One region of the Blautia sp. St.27G3 genome, then DNA from elsewhere that is predicted to be linked to it. Evidence: riboswitches for the same ligand, from Rfam matches in the RefSeq annotation. Region 1 holds a riboswitch; the other holds the start of a gene.
The links. Region 1 has a riboswitch for ZMP and ZTP ahead of AC6I2O_RS07140 (IMP cyclohydrolase). Riboswitches for the same ligand answer to the same signal wherever they lie in the genome.
Positions count from the first base shown of each region.

Region 2: another riboswitch for ZMP and ZTP. It lies ahead of AC6I2O_RS16490 (formate--tetrahydrofolate ligase); the one in region 1 lies ahead of AC6I2O_RS07140 (IMP cyclohydrolase).

Region 1 covers NZ_BAAGFO010000001.1:1,529,623-1,540,709, forward strand. The annotation lists gene AC6I2O_RS07100 (DUF3991 domain-containing protein) at 1-27, shown strand, start outside; one part of gene AC6I2O_RS07105 (IS3 family transposase) at 213-456, shown strand; one part of gene AC6I2O_RS07105 (IS3 family transposase) at 456-1,357, shown strand; gene AC6I2O_RS07110 (ParA family protein) at 1,359-2,177, opposite strand; gene AC6I2O_RS07115 (hypothetical protein) at 2,313-2,492, opposite strand; gene pyrG (CTP synthase) at 2,853-4,478, shown strand; gene ptsP (phosphoenolpyruvate--protein phosphotransferase) at 4,539-6,152, opposite strand; gene AC6I2O_RS07130 (HPr family phosphocarrier protein) at 6,207-6,464, opposite strand; gene AC6I2O_RS07135 (phosphoribosylaminoimidazolecarboxamide formyltransferase) at 6,761-7,939, opposite strand; gene AC6I2O_RS07140 (IMP cyclohydrolase) at 7,963-8,679, opposite strand; ZMP/ZTP riboswitch at 8,828-8,931, opposite strand; gene AC6I2O_RS07145 (ABC-ATPase domain-containing protein) at 9,058-10,788, opposite strand; gene AC6I2O_RS07150 (stage V sporulation protein AB) at 11,061-11,087, opposite strand, start outside.
Region 2 covers NZ_BAAGFO010000003.1:500,393-511,479, forward strand. The annotation lists gene AC6I2O_RS16475 (DegV family protein) at 1-411, opposite strand, end outside; gene AC6I2O_RS16480 (FMN-binding protein) at 593-1,108, shown strand; gene AC6I2O_RS16485 (formate/nitrite transporter family protein) at 1,293-2,057, opposite strand; gene AC6I2O_RS16490 (formate--tetrahydrofolate ligase) at 2,252-3,937, opposite strand; THF riboswitch at 4,208-4,303, opposite strand; ZMP/ZTP riboswitch at 4,418-4,501, opposite strand; gene AC6I2O_RS16495 (YdcF family protein) at 4,582-5,331, opposite strand; gene AC6I2O_RS16500 (SEC-C metal-binding domain-containing protein) at 5,385-5,885, opposite strand; gene AC6I2O_RS16505 (Na+/H+ antiporter NhaC family protein) at 6,328-7,842, shown strand; gene AC6I2O_RS16510 (xylulokinase) at 7,958-9,589, opposite strand; gene araA (L-arabinose isomerase) at 9,607-11,087, opposite strand, start outside.

The sequences.
Region 1 (11,087 bases):
AGCCGTGAAAGGAGGGATGCCCGTTGACTGCGTAGGAGGTTTTACCGTTTCCCAAGCCAAAAACCGTAAGCGTCAAATAAGATAGTGGATAGAAAATGATATTGTCAATATTGGTTGACACTTTTTTTGCAAGGATTGTTGTGATAAAGTAAGGTTGTAACAGAAGTGGCTAATAAGATATAATCAAAATCACAAGAAAAGAGGTACCTATTATGCCACAGAATTACACTCCCGAGTTTAAGAAAAAGATTGTCCGTCTCCGTTTGGAAGAAGGAAGAACAATCAAAAGCATCACCGCGGAGTATAACATCTCCAAAGAAACGCTGCGCCGCTGGTGCAATGAATTCAAAGAAGAATGCCGGACAAGCCCCGATACAAAAACAGAGTATGATAACATGAAGGAGATGCTTAAGCTCAAAAGAGAAAATGAGGAGCTCCGAAAGGAGAACCTGTTTCTAAAAAAAGCAGCGGCATTCTTCGCAAAAGAAATCGATTAGAGGCTTATCGGTTTATAGAAGAACATCACAGAGAATTCGGGGTCCGCTGGCTGCTAAGGCGGCTTGGCATCTGTCCGAATGCGTATTACAACTACCGGAAACACCGGAAGGCGGCTTATCATGCCCAAAAAGAAGCAGTAAAAGCGCAGATCAGGGAAATTTACCATGTGCATAACGGGGTAGCAGGATACCGGACCATGACTGTCTATCTGGCGCGCAGGGGCTGCCATTACAGCACGGTTACCGTACATAAGTACATGAATACGGAAATGAGGCTGTATTCCCTTGTCCGCCCAAAGAAACCGGGCTGCCGGCGTGAAAAACCGCACAAAATCTTTGAAAACAGGCTGCAGCAAAAGTTTTGTGCAGGCAGGGCGAATCAGAAGTGGTGTACAGATTTCACGTATCTGTTTTTGAAAAATGGAGAAGTGCGCTACAATTGCAGCATTGTTGACCTGTATGACCGGAGTGTCATTGCAAGCGAGACAGACCGCCAGATCACCAGCAGTCTTGCTATCCGGACTTTGAAGAAAGCACTGGAATCACAGTCCCGGATCAATGGAGAACTGATACTCCACAGCGATCAGGGTTCCCAGTATACGTCAAAGGCATTTGTAGAATTCTGTGAATCTGTCCATGTGACACAGAGTATGAGCAAAGCAGGATGTCCATATGACAACGCCCCTATGGAAAGATATTTCAATACATTGAAAAATGAATGTGTGAATCTGTACGATTTCCAGACAGAGGAGGCACTGTATCGGGCAGTGGAAGAATTTGCTTATGTCACGTATAATCACATCCGCCCTCACAGCTATAATGGATACCGCACCCCTTATCAGGTACGGTTTGCATCTTAAATTAAAAGCTGATTTTTTTAGTCATAAGCGTTACAAAAATGCTTGACCACAACATTCCGAACTGCTCATAAGCTGCGGCTACCTTGCCGCCTTTGTCGTAGGCAAAAATGCTTTTCCCCTCTGCGGTGGCTTCCACGGCACGGATGGAATGGGGTATCTGGGTATCGAATACCTTGATTTTCTGCCCGTAGGCACTCCTCACCGTGGCGGTGATTTCCTTGGAGATATTCGTGCGGGGCATTACCATCGTCATAAGGATGCCGTCAATCCGCAAAGGGGGATTGATTTGCCGTCTGACTTTCGACACGGAGCGAAGCAACAGCTCTAATCCTTTGGCAGAAAGATAGTGGGGCTGCGTAGGGATAACCACGCTGTCAGCCGCCGCCAGTGCGTTGATGGTGAGCATACCAAGGCTCGGCATACAGTCCACGAGTACATAGTCATAGTTCTTTTTGACCTCGCTTATGCAGGTTTTAAGCACACTTTCACGGCTTATGGCGTTAATCAGCCTTACTTCCAAGCCCGACAGCTCAATGTTGGACGGTAACAGGTCAACGCCCTCATTGTGGTGCAGGATGCCTTGGGCGACATCAACGGATTTATCGTCTATGATGTCCTGCATGATGGTGGAGAGAGTGACCTGTAAATCGTCTGGTCTGTGGTAGCCGAGGGACATAGTTAGATTCGCCTGTGCATCGGCATCAATGAGCAGGACTTTCTTTCCCTGCTGTGCCAGAGTTACGCCCAGATTCACCGCCGTGGTGGTCTTGCCCACACCGCCTTTCTGGTTGGTTAAAGCAATCACTTTGCAATTTGACATAGGGTGCGTCCTCCTTTCGCATAGATTTAGCCGCTTTGTCAAGGCGGCTATGTAACTGTACCAGAGGACGCAGGACGCAAAAAAGCCGCCTATTCTTAAAATCCATAAGAATAAGCGGCTTCATGGTGATGTGCCTTAGACATATTCGATTTTCACTTTCTTTATCGGGGCGTTGGCTACCTTGAAGATAAGCTCGTCAACGCAGTCCCCGTATTTGCCTTGCCGTATGAGCTGGTTTTTCAGCTCCACAAGGCTATGTAAAAGTAATGATTTCTCCCTGCTGTCTACATATAAGTGGGTTTTCTTTTCCCTCATGCCGTCCACCGTCCTTTCTTAGCTTCATTATACCGTTATGGGGAAGTTCGGTCAAAATTGTAACTTTGCATTTCTTGGTATTTTACCGTATCAAGGCTCATTCCCCAGTAGTAAATAAGTAGTAAATAGGGGTTGCAATCCTCAAGAAATGCGGGGAAATGCTTTATTTTGCGGGGATAGTTGCTCATTTACTTGATTTTTAATATAAACAGTAAAAAAATATAGCATTTCCACCCAAACAGGTGTATAATAGCCCCATTGTTTTATTTTCGAAATTATAAAACCACTACAAACATACAGAAGACACCAGGCCAACGGCGGCCGGGCTGTCTTCTGTATTCTTTTTTTGGAGGAAAAATTATGCCAGTAAAATACGTATTTGTGACCGGCGGCGTTGTTTCCGGTCTCGGCAAAGGAATCACGGCGGCATCGCTTGGAAGGCTGCTGAAGGCAAGAGGTTACAAAGTAACCATGCAGAAATTTGACCCCTATATCAATATCGACCCGGGTACCATGAATCCGATTCAGCACGGAGAGGTGTTTGTCACGGACGACGGCGCAGAGACAGATCTTGATCTTGGACATTATGAACGTTTTATTGACGAGAGTCTGAACAAAAATTCCAATGTCACGACTGGAAAGATTTACTGGTCCGTCCTTCACAAAGAACGGCGCGGCGATTACGGCGGCGGCACGGTTCAGGTCATCCCGCATATTACAAATGAGATTAAGAACCGTTTCTACCGCGATTACTCCAGCGATGAAACACAGATTGCCATTATTGAAGTCGGCGGCACGGTCGGAGATATTGAGAGCCAGCCGTTTCTTGAGGCCATCCGCCAGTTCCAGCACGACATCGGCCATGAGAATGCAATCCTGCTTCATGTAACGCTAATTCCTTATTTAAAAGCTTCCGGGGAAATGAAGACGAAACCGACGCAGGCAAGTGTGAAAGCCCTGCAAAGTATGGGAATCTGGCCGGATATGATCGTCTGCCGCTCTGAGCATCCGCTTGACCAATCTTTGAAAGATAAGATAGCACTATTCTGCAATGTGCCTAGCTCGCACGTTTTACAGAATCTTGATGTGGAATATTTATACGAAGCGCCACTTGCCATGGAAAAAGAAAACCTCGCGCAGGTAGCCTGCGAATGCCTTCATCTGGACTGTCCCGCACCGGATCTCTCTGACTGGGAAGCCATGGTGGAAGCGCTGCGGACACCGACACGCGAAGTGGACATTGCCCTGGTTGGTAAATACATTCAGCTTCACGACGCCTATATCAGTGTTGTAGAAGCGCTGAAGCATGGCGGAATTGCCAGCCGTGCAGTTGTGAATCTGCACTGGATCAATTCCGAAGAGGTAACACAGGAAAATGCCGCCAGTCTTCTTGGAAACATGGATGGCATCCTTGTTCCCGGCGGCTTTGGAGACCGCGGCATTGATGGTAAAATCGAAGCGATCCGCTTCGCTCGCATGAACCAGATTCCGTTTCTCGGGATCTGCCTCGGCATGCAGCTTGCGATCATAGAATATGCCAGAAATGTAGCCGGACTGGACAAAGCGCACAGCATTGAGCTGGACCCACAGACGCCGCATCCGGTGATCGCACTGCTCCCTGACCAGAACGGTGTGGAAGATATCGGCGGAACACTCCGACTCGGTTCCTGTCCCTGCCTCCTCGATGAAACGACGAAAGCCTTTGGTCTTTATGGCAAAAAAGAAATCGAAGAGCGCCACCGCCACCGCTACGAAGTCAACAACGATTACCGGAAAATCCTGACAGATCATGGAATGACGCTATCCGGACTTTCGCCCGACGGGCGCATTGTAGAGATGATCGAGCTGAAAAACCATCCGTTTTTCCTCGCCACCCAGGCCCATCCAGAACTGAAATCGCGCCCGAACCGCCCGCATCCTCTCTTCCGCGGTTTCGTCGCGGCAGCGCTTGACCGACAGAAGCAAAAAGCAAAGTCAGCTGACTGATTTTATAATTCGACGCAAGAATTCCAGTCGATTTTGCAAACACGGTTATCAAAAATATAGTTAGTGAATTTTACGGATTAGCTCGCGAAGCGGAAGGATAAAGGCCGGGGACACGGACAGCTCGTCAATCCCCATTTCCACAAAACGTTTCGTGAGCTCCATATCTGCACCCAGCTCACCGCAGATGCCGACCCATATTCCCTCTCTGTGTCCGTTTTCCACCGTCATTTCGATCAGCCGGAGTACAGCCGGATGATGAGCGTCATAAAACGGGTCCAGCTTCGGGTTCTGACGGTCAATTGCCAGGGTATACTGTGTCAGATCATTCGTTCCAATGCTAAAAAAGTCCACTTCTTTTGCCAGTTCCCGGCTGATCAGAGCTGCTGCTGGAGTTTCTATCATAACGCCAAGTTCCACATCCCGGTATGTGGTACCAATCACACGAAGCTCTGCTTTTACTTCCTCGACCAGTTCTTTGATGCGAACAATCTCTTTCACAGAAATAATCATCGGGAACATGATGGAAATATTGCCAAACGCACTGGCCCGCAGCAGGGCCCGCAGCTGTGTTTTAAAGATTTCTTCCTGTGTCAGACAGATTCGAATAGCCCGATAACCAAGCGCCGGATTTTCCTCTGCGTCAAGTCCAAAATAATCTACATTTTTATCTGCACCGATATCCAATGTACGGATAATAACCTTCTTGCCTGCCATATTCTGGGCAACTAAGCGGTATACCTGAAACTGCTCGTCCTCAGTTGGATAATGATCAGACTCCAGGTACAGAAATTCGCTCCGGAAAAGGCCGATTCCCTCCGCATCGTTTGCAAGCGCCTCTGCCGTATCTGAGACGCCGCCGATATTCGCGTAGAGGTGAATCTCCCGCCCGCTTTGAGTCACGGTCTTCTGTCCCTTCAGTTTTTTCAGAAGATTGGCCCTGCGCGCTTCCTCCTCCATCTGTGCCCTTGTTTCCAGGATTTGGTCCTCATTCGGTTCAATGATTACAGTCCCTGTGAAACCATCTATAATTGCCAGCTTTCCGTCCCATTCCTTTTTTACCGGAATACCGATTACTGCCGGAATATTCATCGTTCTAGCAAGAATCGCCGTATGTGAATTTGCAGACCCATGTACCGTGACAAAGCCCAGCAGCTTCGACTTGTCAAGCTGAACCGTCTCGCTCGGCGCCAGATCGTCTGCGGCCAAAATGACCGGCTCTGCCAGACTCCCCATATCTGCCGCGTCTCCATGCAAAACTCGCACAAGTCGTTCTGAGATATCCCGGATATCTGCGGCTCTTTCTTTCATGTAGTTATCGTCCATGCTCGCAAACATCTGAGAAAAATTGTCTCCGGTTACTGCTGCCGCATACGCTGCACTCACCTTTTCCTGCCGTATCATACTACAGACTGACTCACAGTAATCCTCATCATCCAGCATCATCTGGTGTACTTCAAAAATGGCTGCCCCAGACTCCCCGACCTCTTTCAATGCCTTTTCATATAAATCCTGAAGCTCCCTGGCCGCCTCGCGCCGCGCGGATGCAAAACGATCCAGCTCTGCCTCCGAATCCTCCACGCGTTCCCGCTTCACAATCGCATGATTTTTCTCATAGAAAAAAATTCTTCCCATTGCAATTTTTCGCAAAATAGATTTTCCCTCATACTGTTCCATGCCGCATTCCCTCCGATTTTAACATCTTATCAAGCCAACTTCTTGTAAACTATCTTACAAGTTCTCCCGGAAAAATTTTTCGATCGCCGCACATGCTACGTCCTCATCCTCACCTTCCACCGTAACTGTAATAGTTGCACCTCTTTTAGCGCCCATGCTCATCAGCATCATAAGCTGCGTTGCAGATACCGTTTTTCCATCCTTTGTGAGATTAATCTTACTCGCAAACTGCTTTGCTTCCTTCACAAGCAGTCCGGCCGGTCTCGCGTGAAGCCCCAGTTCATCCTGAATGACATACTCAAATGATTTCATTTACATTTCCTCTTTTCTTGATGTATTGGAATCTGCCTTTTCTGCTTTCATTTTACGCGATACGTAATTACCCGTCAAAAGAAATCCGGCACCTTCCTCTTTTACCAGTTTCTCCGTATCGCTTCAATCTTATTCTCCGTATCTTTCAATAACATGCACATGGAATATTCCACAAAAGGCAAAATAAATCTTTCCTCTTATCCCAAAACACGTTGAAAAGTAAAATTTTGTTATTATGAAAAATGCCCACAGAGCATTCGGGCCAACTGCCGTATCTGCTCTGTGGGCTTTTCTATTTAATGATGGAACAGACGGATTCCGGTAAATACCATCGCCATTCCATATTTATTACAGGTTGCAATCACATCCTCGTCACGGACAGAACCGCCTGGTTCCGCAATGTATGCTACACCTGATTTATGCGCACGTTCAATGTTGTCGCTGAACGGGAAGAATGCGTCCGAACCAAGGGCTACACCCTGCATCTGATCAAGCCATGCACGCTTTTCTTCTGCGGTAAATACTTCCGGCTTTTCGGTAAAAATCTTCTGCCATGCACCGTCTGCCAGAACATCCATGTATTCTGCGCCAATGTAAACATCAATCGCATTGTCACGCTCTGCCCTTGTAATCTTGTCAGAGAACGGCAGGTTCAATACCTTCGGGCACTGACGTAAAAACCAGTTATCCGCTTTCTGGCCTGCAAGACGGGTACAATGAACACGCGACTGCTGTCCTGCTCCGATTCCAATTGCCTGTCCGCCTTTTACAAAGCAAACTGAGTTGGACTGCGTATATTTTAAAGTGATCAGCGCAATTTTCAAATCCATGGCAGCCTCTGCCGGAATTTCTTTTTTCTCCGTCACAAAGTCAGACATCAGCGCATCGTCAATTTTAAGTTCCTGACGTCCCTGCTCAAAGGTAATGCCATACACCTGCTTGCGCTCAAGCGGATTCGGACGATAATTTTCATCAATCTGAATCACATTGTAGTTGCCGTTTTTCTTTTCTTTTAAAATCGCCAGAGCCTCCTCCGTATAGCCCGGAGCAATCACTCCATCCGACACTTCACGCTTAATTAAAAGCGCCGTATCCTTATCACAGACATCAGACAGGGAAATAAAATCTCCAAAAGAGGACATGCGGTCTGCGCCGCGCGCTCTCGCATACGCACAGGCAAGCGGCGAAAGATTTTCATAATCCTCCACCCAGTAAATTTTTGCAAGCGTCTCATCAAGCGGAAGGCCGACTGCCGCCCCTGCCGGAGATACATGCTTAAAAGACGTTGCTGCCGGAAGCCCTGTTGCCTCCTTCAGCTCCCTGACAAGCTGCCATCCATTAAACGCATCCAGAAAATTAATATATCCCGGACGACCGGAAAGCACTTTGATCGGAAGCTCGCTGCCATCTTCCATATAAATACGAGACGGCTTCTGATTCGGATTACAACCATATTTCAATGCGAATTCGTTCATTATAGAATCTCCTCTTCTGCTATTTATTTCTGATTTTTATTTACAATTCTTGTCTCATAAGTGCCTGTCGCAAGATCAATATAACGAACAAACAGAGACACCTTGTTCTCCTCATTCAGACTGTTCCAGAGCATCTCTGTAAAAGCGTCCATATCGTCCGGAATAGCCACCAGCTTCGGTTCACCCTCAAAGCTCGGCAGCGGATTCCCGTCACACATGTAAGTGTGAATAAAATGTCCCTCGCCGGCCACACAGTTTTCATAGTTAAAAGTATAACGGTTGCAGGCCTCAGGATTTCCATTGTTGCTTTTTAAAATAGACATCTCATACCCATACACGCCGTCCTTCACGTGCATCACGCCGGAAATACGAGGCGTATAATTTGGTGCATCCGGCTCAAATTCACGGCTGCGCAGAGACTCTTCGAACGTCAGTCCCTTTTTCAGTCCCTCAAAAATCGTATCCGTCTGGTCGCCGTTTGTCACAATTGTGTCAGTTCCAAGCACGCGCACCGGTGCATAGATAATCAGACTCGGATCTGTCAGCTTTGACTCATCAAATGCCTGTGTGCGGATTCCCTCTCCATCCTCTGCAAAAATACGGTTTCTGCTGTTTTCACTTCTGCCCATAATAAAATAGGCTGCTGCTGCTTTCGTCCCGTCTGCCGTTCTGCCAATCACAATTCCCCGGCCCGGGTAGCTGTTTTCCCTCAGTTCGTTTTCCAAAACAGTCATTTTCATAGTTTCTCTCCTTTTCTTTTCCGGAATGCTATTTTTCTGTGTTCCAAAATCGGGATGTCACGGTAACACGGTATGGAGGTTCCTCCCTTTCAAATCCGCACCCGCACATACCACTGCACAAAAAAAGCCGCATTCCAGACATGTAATGAAACAATGCCCAGACGGTCGGCTTCCAAAGACTCATACTCCCTGTGGTTTTCTCGGCGACAAAATGCCGCCGAAACTCCACTTCCGTCAGTCATATGAGCAATAACACCATATCATTTTGCCAGAAAAAAATCAAGCTTATTTTTTAATCAAATCTATCTATCTTTTTCAGCCATACAGATTTGCATGACTCTAAGGAAACGCACGAATCAGTGTTTCTCTGACACAGTTCTACAGAAGTCGATATCTCGCCAGACATGCCAGTATCTCCTGTTTGCGCACCATCGCCGCAGCACCCGCTCCATAATTTCTCGGAGTTACAGACAGGATTCCCTCTTTTTCCAGCTTACGTGATACCTCCTCGGCAAGATACGCCGCTGTCTTTTTGCCGTCCGCCAGCTTTCCAAGCGTGTAAGAAAGAATATAGGCAAGCGCTGCCGTCTGGCTTTCATCCACAATCTGTTCCAGATACCGCAGATCAATCTCTGTTTTATCCAGACTCAGACTGTCCCAGCCATGTACACGCGCTTTTTCTATATTTTTTCTGGATACAGCTTTTTTGATCCACACCTTTCTGTCCGCCTTTTCCTCCGTCAGCGGCGCCGCAAGCTCTCTGGCGCGCGCCGTCACATCCTTTGTCACGTAGCAATCCATCTGCAACACCGTATCTGCCACGCCAAGAAAATCTCCGGAGCTGCCCGCTACAAGAACCGTGGATATTCCAAGATCTTGATACAGGCTCCGCACCTTACGGATGAATGGCGTAATGGGTTCCTTTTCATCAGAGACAAGGCGCGCCATCCGATCGTCTCGAATCATAAAATTTGTAGCCGATGTGTCCTCATCAATTAGCAGAACCGTACTACCACTTGCAAGCGCCTCCACCGTATTTGCTGCCTGCGACGTACTGCCGCTGGCATTTTCTGTTGAAAATCGGGCCGTATCGGTTCTGGTTGGAAGGTTTGTAATAAACATTGAAATGTCCGTCTCATGAATACACCGGCCTTCTTCTGCCCGCAGCTTAAACGCCCCTGCGTCTGTGATTACATACTCTCTGCCATCTCCCGCGATATGATGATACACACCGCGTTCCAATGCTTTCAAAAGCGTTGATTTTCCATGGAAACCGCCTCCGGCAACTACCGTAATTCCCTTTCGAATTCCCATACCACGAAGCGTTCCGCCATGCGGAAGTTCCATCGTGACTGCGAGACTTTCCGGGCTATTGAACACAACTGCCCCTCTCAGCGGCTTCTGAGACACTCCGCTCTCACGTGGAAGAACCGAACCATCTGCCACAAAGGCGACAAGCCCCTGCTGAACCAGCTGCTCCCGGATATACTCTTGGTTATCCGCGAGAAAAACTGCAGCCTCAAGCTCCTTTGCAAGCGGCATCTGTCCGCTGCGCCCAAAACCTGAGCTGCTTCGCGGCGTTCCCTGCTTCTGTCGCATTTCCGGTGACTGCTTTCCGGAAAAGGCCCGCTCAGCCACCTCCGGCAGCAGGTCAAACAGAATATCTGCCAGCGCATCCGCAGCAATCGTCCGTCCAAAAGCCGGGAAGCCTACTTCAATTCTCGCTTCAATTGCATCTGGTGCCACATGCATTGCCGTCCGCTCCAGAATTTCCTGACCGGTCCGGCACGCGGTCACAAGCCCGCTTTTTCCAGATCCCTTCCGCTCACGGTCTCTGCACTCACCAAGCGCACGGTGCAGACGCCGCAGAAGCGTGTCCTCCACCGCAATCCTGCGGTGCTTCTTTTCCAAATACTCTCCCGGAATGATTCCCCTGTTAAAATACACAATCCGTACCCTGGAAGGTGAGGCAAACGGGTCCCCCTGCACATGATCAATGCAGAGCCGATATGTACCAAAATCATATTCCCCTTCCAATACCTTATATGCTTTGTATCCCTTATGATCAATCTGCCTTAGTTGATTCCTCAATTCCTGTTGTGTTCTCATTCGCTCTTATCTCCTCCAAAAAAGCCTATCCCCACTGCGCCCGAATCTCATCCGTGAGCCATATTATGCCCAGTATATGTTCCTGCGGCATCTTTTCGCCACAGGCCTAAACTGGCACGTATAGTTAAGTGTATCGCCTGCTACCTACTTCGTCAACTGGTATTCCTCAAAACACAGTTCAAACTTCCTGCTTCCCCCGTAAGGCAAACACCGCGCGCCTGTCTGAAAAAGCAAGTTCTTACGGCCAACGCAAAAGGAGAAAGCCGAAAGTCTCAGGCTTTCCCCCATCGCATATAAAA
Region 2 (11,087 bases), on a different contig from region 1:
CTGCTTTTCGAGCGCTTTGTGTACCAGGAGTCCCTCACCCATAGACGCCGCCAGCGAATCAATTACCGTAATCCGGCAATCCGGACGCTCTTCCATCAGCTCCTCCGCCGCCAGCCGCACACTGTTATAAGTACCGCTTAAGCCTCCGGAAAATGCAATGTGAATAATCTGTTTGTGCAACTGCAAAAATTCTACGAGTTTTTCCTTCGCCTCCTCCGGATTAATCTGAGAGGTTGTCGGCATGCACCCTTCCCGCATCTTTTTATAGAACTCCTGAGAAGAAAGCGAATTCTCTGCATCATACGTCTTGCCATCCAGCAAATACGTAAGCGACATCGTACGCAGATCGTGCTCCGCAATATACTCCTTTGGGAAATCCGCCATATTGTCAGTCGTAATCAAATAATCCATTGAAATGCCCTCCAAATCAAAGCTTACTTTTATACCTGGTAAATTCATTTTTGAAATCATACCACGAACAGGAAAACTTTGCAAATACTAGTTAAATCTCAAAACAAAACAGTAACAGGCATAATGCCTGACCACACAAAATAAGATATATTAACTATAAAATTTTTTATCGGAGTAAACCATGAGTTCCAAGCCTAAAATCATTGTCCTCAAACTACGCGAAGTCATTTACACCCTGATGCTGCTTTTCCTCGTCATCCTGCTGGCTGTCTGCCTCTTTCTGATGTTTACCGGAAAAGCCAAAAAAGAAAGCGCATCCACAGGTCCCCAGGCAGAAAATCAGAGTACGCCAAGTACAGAAACCACGTCCGGGGATTCCTCAGACCGTCTCTCTTATCGCCCCGGCATTTATACGACGCCTGTTACACTGGGGAATTCGGCCGCTGAAGTGGAAGTTACCGTGGATCAGAACCACATCAACAGCATCCGCCTTGTAAATTTAAGTGAAACAACGGCTGCCGCCTATCCTCTTGTATCGCCTTCACTGGATCACATTGCATCTCAGATTCTGGAAAAGCAGAGCCTGGAGGGAATTACAAGTCCGCAGGAAAACCGCTATACCTCCCAGCTCCTTCTCTCTGCCATCAGTGACGCACTGCGCCTTGCACAATCTGACGAAACAAATACGTCGCAGTAAGTGAATTTGGAACCAAACTTGCAATGCAGCAAATATCGCACACGCGGACTGTAACGGTTCCCCGTAGGGGCATTTCTCCAACAGTTCAACAAATGGGTCTGTATAACAAAACAGGAGGCCTTGCAGCACCTCCTGTTTTTTATCTTTTCTATGTTATGTTTCTTTTCTATGTTATTTATCTTTGTTATTTATCTTTTGAAATCAGATAGTACGGAACTGCCACTAACAGAATACCGCCAATCATATTTCCAAGCGTAACAATACCAAGATTATAGAAAAATCCTCCAAAATTCACAGCAGCGTCATGCGGGTTCATAAGGCCGATGGACATAAAAGTCATGTTTGCAATGCTGTGTTCAAAACCACAGGCTACAAAGGTAGCAACGCAGCAGAAATTCATCGCGATTTTCGCACCCTCGGATTTCAGTTTTGCACCGCACCAGATGGCAAGGCATACCAGCACATTACATAAAACCGCTTTTGCAAAAAGATTGAGCGGAGTTCCCGCCATCTTTGCAGCTGCTGTGCTTGTCAGGAACGTGCCAACCGCTTCATTGCTCATAATTCCAGTCGCCGTAAAAACAGCCGCGCCTACAACAGAACCGAGGAGGTTGCCGATGTAGCATACCACCCAAAGCTTGATCGTTTTTCCCCAGGAAACAGTTCCTGTCAGGCTTCCGACAGCCATTACAAAATTATTGCCTGTGAAAAGTTCAGCGCCTGCAACCGTCACAAGACAAAGGCCAACGGAGAAAATAATGCCGCAGATCAGCTTCTGCATCGGTTCCCCTGCCATATTTCCGCCTACAATTCCCATCAAAATACTTCCAAATGCTATGTATAATCCCGCCAGAAATGACATCAAAACATAACCAAACGGATTTTTTTCCAATAATCCGACTTTTCCTCTGGCAGTATTGCCTACTGCTTCTATTTCATTTTTAAACATATCGTTTCCTCCCTGCACACGTTCCAATCAGTTTGCAGCTGCGCTTCCGTCTTTTCTACCCCTGCAACTGCCAGCTGACTGATAAAATATAGTTAGAAAGCCGGGCGCGTATCAAGCCGCCCGGCTTTTGGCCAAAACAATTTCAACACATCTGAATCTGATCTTCTCAAATCCACGTATGGTCTTTTCAGAATTTAGAACAGTCCGGAAATCTTTCCTGTCTCGTCTACATCAATTCTCTCTGCAGCCGGAACCTTCGGCAGACCCGGCATTGTCATGATTTCTCCGGTCAGAGCTACGATAAAGCCTGCACCTGCCGAAATCTTCAGGTTACGTACCGTAACTTCAAAGTCCGTCGGAGCGCCAAGTTTTGTCTGGTCATCTGTCAGAGAATACTGGGTCTTTGCCACACAGATCGGGCAGTTGCCGTAGCCAAGTGCCTCAAGCTCTTTTGCCTGTTTCTGTGCATTTGCAGTCAGAACCACTTTCTTGCCGCCGTAGATCTTCTGTACGATCTGATTCAGCTTATCTTCGATGCTTCCTTCCAGCTCATAGCTGTAAGTAAAGTCGTTCGGCTCTTCTACAAGACGGATTACTTCTTCTGCAAGGCGTTTTCCACCTTCGCCGCCCTTTGCCCATACTTCAGAAAGTGCAACGTTTACGCCAAGCTCTCTACACTTGCTCTCTACGAGGTCAAGCTCTGCCTTTGTATCGGTCGGGAATGCATTGATTGCAACCACGCACGGAAGTTTGTATACGTTCTTGATGTTGCTTACATGTTTCAGAAGGTTCGGAAGACCTTTCTCAAGTGCTTCCAGGTTCTCATTGTTCAGATCAGCCTTCGCCACGCCGCCGTTGTATTTCAGTGCACGAACTGTAGCAACGATAACAACTGCGTTCGGTGTCAGTCCTGCCATACGGCACTTGATATCAAGGAACTTCTCTGCTCCAAGGTCTGCACCAAAGCCTGCCTCTGTGATCGCATAATCACCAAGCTTCAGAGCCATCTTTGTAGCGATTACGGAGTTACATCCGTGAGCGATGTTTGCGAACGGTCCGCCGTGTACGATAGCCGGTACATGCTCCAGAGTCTGAACAAGGTTCGGCTTCAGAGCGTCCTTCAGCAGTGCACACATAGCACCCTGTGCATTCAGATCGCCTGCTGTTACCGGCTTCTGCTCGGAAACCTTGCCATATGTATATCCAATGATGATCCGTGCAAGACGGTTCTTCAGGTCTGTAATGTCACTTGCAAGACACAGTACTGCCATGATCTCAGATGCTACAGTGATGTCATAACCATCCTCTCTCGGCATACCGTTCGTCTTTCCGCCAAGTCCGTCTACCACGAAACGAAGCTGACGATCGTTCATATCCACACATCTTCTCCATGTAATCTTACGCGGGTCGATGTTCAGCGCATTGCCCTGGTAAATATGATTGTCAATCATAGCTGCAAGCAGGTTGTTTGCTGCGCCGATTGCGTGGAAGTCACCTGTGAAGTGAAGGTTGATATCTTCCATCGGAACTACCTGTGCGTATCCGCCGCCTGCTGCTCCGCCCTTAACGCCGAATACCGGTCCGAGAGACGGCTCACGAAGAGCTACCATAACATTTTTGCCAAGCTTCTGAAGTCCGTCAGCCAGACCAACTGTCGTAGTTGTCTTTCCTTCACCTGCCGGTGTCGGGTTGATCGCGGTAACAAGAACCAGCTTGCCATTCGGCTTGTCAGAATCTTTCAGAAGATTGTAGTCAATTTTTGCCTTGTAATTTCCATACTGCTCCAGATATTTCGGGTCAATGCCAGCCTTTGCTGCGATCTCCGTAATCGGAGACATAACGGTTTCCTGTGCGATTTCAATATCAGATTTGAATCCCATTGTAGTAAAATCCTCCTTAAATATATTTTAATTGTTTATGAACTGTTTTGTTAAGGTACAAAAAAAGCACCTCAAGCGTCTGATGAATCTCATGCACCCAGCCGGCTTGCCGTTTTCCCGGCTCCCGGAGGCAATCAGAAAAGGGTCTGAATCCAAACGAAGCAACCTCTGCAAAATACAGACTCTGCAAAATCCATCCGCCGCTTTTCTTTTACCATACCGATAACCGCACTAAAACTGCGCAAAGGGACACTTCATCCATCTTAACGCAGTAGCGGAAGCGATACTGTAACGCGGAGGAACTCCTTCGTTCACAAAAAGACCTTCCCATCTTGTGACACTTAACGTACTTGTATCTTCTCTACTTTCTTTATAGAAGAAATAGATATAAAATTGTTGATGAAGATTTCTGTCTGCTGCTTTTGCTCTTTACACCTGACGGTTGGACCTGATAAATAAAAAAGACAACACTTGTTTTTCAAATGCTGTCCAGACGGTCGACAAGCCCTATTATCTTGATTACCTTGTGGTGCTCCACAAAATCCGTCAGCAATCAAAACCTTCAACTGTCGTTTATTATAGCAGATAACTCCGGGCTCGTCAAGAAATTGACAAGAAAATATCAATGAAATTTTGTATTAATTTCAGTGCAAAGCGTCCACGAGAAGCGCACAGATTTCCCGCAAAATATTGTGCGGCTGCATTCCAAGATCTGCTGAAGCCGGAATACCAGAAACAGACTGATACCCTGCTGCCCTCGCGAATTTCACTGCGCGGTAAATGTGAAAATTATTGGATACTACGCCCACCTTCTTATTCTTTAATTCATACTTTTCATCAGAAAAACGAAGGTTCTCTTCCGTACTGGTAGACTGATCTTCCAACAACAACCGCTCTGCCGCAATCCCCTTCTGCATCATATACTGATACATACACTGCGCTTCTGATATCTCTTCGTCCGGTCCCTGCCCACCGGAAAGCACAAATATTGTGTCCGGATTTTCCTGCGCATAAGCAACAGCCCGGTCCAGTCTGCGGCGCAGAGCCCGTGAAGGAGCTTTCCCTCGCACCTGTGCGCCAAGCACAACGACGTAATCCAGACCTGACTCCGGTTTTACACTCATAGCCCCTACAATCCGGCTGCCAAATACTGCAATCACAACCATCCCTACCGCCACCAAGGCTCCCATTACCCCGATTACAAATCGGACGGTTGCTGACGGATTCCTGTCCTGGTGAAGGAGCAGCTGCCAGAGAAACATACAAAATCCACCTCCGACAAGCCAGATCCACACAATACTTGTTTGAAACCCTGCATATAAACCGATTGCAATATAATATAAAAAGCACAGGATGCCCAGAACCAGACATCCTGTTTGTAAATAATTTTTCATACCTTATCCTATTTCAATCTTTTTAAGCTTGTTGGACCGCTTACGGTAAATCTTTATCTGCCGCAGCAGAATTTATATTTCTTACCGCTTCCGCACGGACACGGATCGTTGCGTCCCACCTTGCGCCCTTTTACAATTGTATTCATTTTTTTGGCCTCAAGGTAAAGCGCTTTTTTCTTCTCTGCGTCAAAAATCTTGTCCCATGCCGGCAAATTGTAAAGCCAGTCCGCTTTTGCGTCCACCATGTTTTTATAAAGCAGTTCGTTGTCAAAATCAAGGCTGACAACCGTATCCTCTTCCATCTCCTCAATCGGATTCGGTTTTTTCAGGCTGTCGTTGATTCCATCCAAAAAGCCTGTCATCTTCATAACTGGAATATCATATTTCTCTGCCAGCTCCTTTACTGTACCGGAAACAGCCTCCTCCGGGTTCTCAAGAAGCTGTTCATAAATCCCTTTCTCTGTCAGAAAGTAATCAGACCAAAACTGCTGAAGCTGCTTTTTATCTGTCTCCTGAGAGTATGCTATATCTCTCCATGTCTGTAATAATCCCATAATGATACCATCCTTTGTTTCATAATTTTCTTCATAATGATCGTTAAAAAAATTCTTTCTTATTATATAACACTTTATCTGTCATGACAAGTAAAACACAGTGTTTTCACAAAAGATACTTTTTTTCAGATATTTTTTTAAATTTTTTTCATTCCCTGTATATTCCCTCAAAAAGCGGTCATACTATAACTAATCTCACAGGAAAACAGCTCATCGGAGCGATCGGAAGCTTTTCTTATGAGATTAGCGTATGCTCTTATCATTGGATCCCCCTCCGATGATAATACAAAAGATAAAAAAATACTTATCCTCCCCTTTATTGAATCTGCAGATGTGAAAAATGTACATCTGCAGATTTTTCATTGAAAAAACCGACATTTTTTGATATAATTTCACAAAAATAACCTGTCAGTTCAGGAAAGAAAGGGAGAGGAATTAAGTTATGGATGTTTCAATGTTTATCGGCACATGGTGGTCTCTCGTGCCGCCGCTTCTGGCCATCGTTCTGGCCCTCATCACAAAGGAGGTTTATAGTTCCCTGTTTGTCGGTATCGCTGTGGGAGCGCTGCTATACACAGGTTTTCAGCCATGGGATGCCTTTGTCGCATTCTTTGACATCATGAAAAACAGTATGAACCTCAATATTCTGATTTTCGATGTACTCCTCGGAATGATTATCGTTCTGATGGCAAAATCAGGCGGCTCTGGAGCATACGGCAATTGGGCCGGCAAAAAAATTAAATCAAAAAAGAGTGCCCTACTCGCTACAACCGGCCTCGGCGTTCTTATTTTCGTAGACGATTATTTCAACTGCCTCACTGTCGGCTCTGTTATGCGTCCTGTCACAGACCGTTTTAAAGTTTCGAGAGCAAAACTTGCGTATATCATTGACGCTACGGCAGCCCCGATCTGCATCATTGCGCCGATTTCCAGCTGGGCCGCTGCTGTGAATTCCTATGTTCCGGAAGACGCCGGTATTACAGGTTTCCAGCTTTTTCTCCGGACCATCCCCTACAATCTTTACGCGCTGCTCACGCTCGCCATGGTTCTCTACATAATTTTAACAGGCTTTGATTTCGGCCTTATGAAAAAACATGAACGAAATGCTGCAAAGGGCGATCTGTTTACGTCTGGCGCGGAAGAGTTCGAGCAGACAAAGCCGGAAGAGAATTTCACAAAAGGCCACGTCCTGGATCTCGTCCTTCCGGTTGCCGTTCTGATTATATCCGCCATCGGAGCCATGATCTACACAGGTTACCTCGACGGCGCAACAGACATCATAACTGCATTTGCAGGCTGCGATGCAGAGACAAGTCTAATTTTTGCCACAATGGTCACAGTCCTGTTTATGATGATTCTCTACCTTCCGCGTAAAGTCATTACCTTTAAGGGCTTTATGGACAGCTTTGTAGATGGATTTAAGCTGATGATCCCGGCTGTTGCGATTCTGATCTTCGCCTGGGCCTTGAAAGGTATGGGAGATGCGCTCGGCATTGCTGATTTTGTAAAAAATCTGGTTGGCACCAATGCCTCTGCAAGTGTCATTATTCCGGCCATTATGTTCATAATCGGTACTTTCCTCGGTTTTTCCACCGGTACAAGCTGGGGTACCTTCGCAATTCTCGTACCGATTGTAACAGCTATGTTCCCTGGCGCAGAAAATATGGAAATGATGGTTATCTCCGTATCTGCGGTTCTGGCCGGCGCTGTCTGTGGAGACCATGTATCACCGATCTCTGATACCACGGTTATGTCTTCAGCAGGTGCACAGAGTAACCATATCAACCACGTCTCAACCCAGATGCAGTATGCCGCGGTTGTCGCAATCGTATGCGTCATCGGTTACCTGGTTGCCGGAATCGTGAAAAACTGGTACATTACACTGATTTTCAGCCTGCTGCTTCTGCTCGTTGTCCTGACAGTTATGAAAAAGCGTTTTCCTGACAAAGCAGAATAAAAAAAGCGGAATAAAATACGGAACTGTATTAAATAGAATCAATCCTGTATTTTGCAAAAACATAATAAACGGGCTGGTGCATATCTTTCTCAAATGCACCAGCCCGTTTTTCTTCTTAGCTCAAATGTTCAATTGCCGCACGCTCAATCGCAATGCCTTTTCTGTAGCGGTCCGCAAATGTTTCAAACCCTTCCACATCTTTCGGATTCGGTTCCATACGCGTCCCTTTATTTCCTGCAAACACTTTTGTCTCAAGATACGCTTCTAAACTCTCGTCTTCTGCTTTGTTCAGCATATAAGCAGCAAGCAGTGCCATTCCCCATGGTCCACCTTCCCCGGCTGTCTCCATCACAGAAACCGGAGCATTGATCGCAGCTGCCAGGATGCTCTGGCCAACGCCTTTCGTCTTAAAGAAGCCGCCGTGTCCAAGCATCTCATCAATAGCTACCTGCTCTTCTTTCAGAAGAATATCCATTCCAACCTTCAGGGCACCAAGCGCTGAATAGAGATGTGCCCGCATAAAGTTGGCAAGATTGAAACGGCTTTTCGGAGTGCGCGCAAACAATGGCCTTCCTTCACTTACGCCTGTAATGTTTTCTCCGGAAAGATACCCGTATGACAGCAGGCCTCCGCAATCAGAGTCTCCCTCCAGTGCTTTCTCATACAATACGGTAAACAGCCGGTTTTTATCTGCTTGAATGCCAAAACATTCCGCAAACTCTCCCAGCAGACCTGCCCATGCGTTCAGATCAGACGTACAGTTATTCGCATGCACCATGCCCACAAGGCTGCCGTCCGGTGTGGTCACAAGATCAATTTCCGGATAAACTTTTTTCAATTCCTGTTCCAGAACCACCATCGCAAATACGGAAGTTCCGGCTGAGACATTACCCGTCCGCTGCTTTACACTGTTCGTCGCTGCCATTCCCGTACCTGCATCTCCTTCCGGAGGACACACAGGCGTACCGCTTTGCAGCATACCGCTCTCATCGAGAAGACGCGCGCCTTCTTCTGTCAGCGTTCCTGCGCAAGCTCCTGCTGACAATACCTTTGGCAGAATATCTTTCAGCGTCCACGGATACTGTTTTTCTTCCACAAGCTCATCAAACTTCCGAAGCATCTCTGCATCAAAATCTTTCGTCTTTGGATCAATCGGAAACATACCGGACGCATCTCCGATTCCCAGTACCTTTTCTCCGGTCAGCTGCCAGTGGATATATCCTGCCAGCGTTGTAAAAAAGGCAAGCTGCGGAACATGTTCCTCTTCATTTAAAATTGCCTGATACAGATGCGCAATGCTCCAGCGCTGCGGAATGTTGTAGGAAAACAGCTCAGTCAGTGCATCTGCTGCCGGCCCTGTCGTACTGTTGCGCCAGGTCCGAAACGGCACAAGAAGATTTCCTTCCTGGTCAAACGCCATATACCCATGCATCATGGCGCTAAATCCGAGTGCTCCCAGTTTTGTAAGTGCAACACCGTATTTTTCCTGCACATCTGCAACCAGACGGCTAAAGCTATTACGAAGTCCTGTCCAGATATCATCGAGCGTATACGTCCAGATTCCGTTTTCCAGACGATTCTCCCACTCATGGTCTCCGGACGCAATCGGTGTATGCGAGCTGTCTGTCAATACTGCCTTGATTCGCGTTGAACCAAACTCAATACCAAGCACTGCCTTACCGTTTTCGATCGTCTCTCTGATTTCATTGATACGGCTTTCTCCGCCGTTGTACTTGTTTTCGGTCATATCCTTCCCCCCGGCTCTTATTTGCGGTACACTGCGCTGTTCCACATCAACTCATTTTTAAACTGACGGATCGTTGTGTCCTTATCAATATATACTGCCTCAATACCCATACATGCTGCCCAGTCTCCCATCTGCTCTGCAGTCAGGTCATAGGAGAATGCCGTATGATGTGCGCCGCCTGCCAGAATCCACGCCTCTGCGCCTGTCTGAAGATTTGGCTGCGGTGTCCAGAATGCAGTTGCAACCGGAAGCTTCGGCATCGGTTTTTCTACCTTTTTGCAGTCCACATCATTGATAATCAGACGGAATCTGTCTCCCAGATCAATCAGTGATGTCGCAACGGCCGGTCCCTCTTTTGCCGTAAATACGAGTCTTGCCGGGTCCTCTCTGTCTCCCATGGAAAGCGGCTGCTCTTTAATGCTGATTTTGCCGTCTGCAATTGTCGGGCACACTTCGAGCATATGCGCCTGAAGAATTCCTTCTTTGCCCGGTACAAGATTATAGGTGTAATCCTCCATAAAAGAGGTTCCCTTTGCGTTCTTCATTCCGCCTGTCATGATCTTCATAATACGCACCATGGCTGCTGTTTTCCAGTCTCCTTCTGCGCCAAAGCCGTATCCTTTTTCCATCAATCGCTGAATAGCAAGGCCCGGGAGCTGTTTCAGATTTCCAAGATCTCCGAAATGTGTAACGATTGCCTGATAATTCTTTTCTTCCAGGAATCGTTCAAAACCAATTTCAATTCCTGCCTGTACTGCCACGTGCTCGCGGAATTCTTTTTCATCTCTGCCTTCCAGAAGAATTTCATATTTGTCATAATACTCTTCCACAAGTGTATCAATATCACCCTTTGCTACAGCTGCTACTGCCTCTGCAATCTCATTGATCGGGTATGCATCCACTTCCCAACCAAATTTAATCTGTGCCTCTACTTTATCGCCTTCTGTTACTGCTACGTTTCTCATATTGTCTGCAATACGCATCACACGTACATGGCTGCTCTCAATCACGCCAACAGCTGTACGCATCCAGGAGCCGATCTTTTTCTGAATCGCCGCATCTGCCCAGTAACCCATGACAACCTTCCGCTCCATGCCAAGACGGCTGAAAATATGTCCATACTCTCTATCGCCATGTGCTGCCTGGTTTTCATTCATGAAGTCCATATCAATGGTATCATATGGAATTTCCTGATTAAACTGCGTGTGGAAATGCAGCAGCGGCTTTCTATACTCCTGCAGTCCGAGAATCCATGATTTGGACGGAGAGAAGGTATGCATCCAGGTAATCACACCTGCACAATTTTCATCCATATTTGCTTCATTGAAGGTCTTTCTGATCAGCTCATTCGTGATAAGCGTCGGTTTCCACACAACTTCATATGGAAGATTGCCGGAAGCATTGAGCGCCTCCACTATTTTCCGTGAATGCTCTGCGACATGGGCAAGACACTCATCTCCGTACAAATCCTGAGAACCGGTACAGAACCAGAACTGAT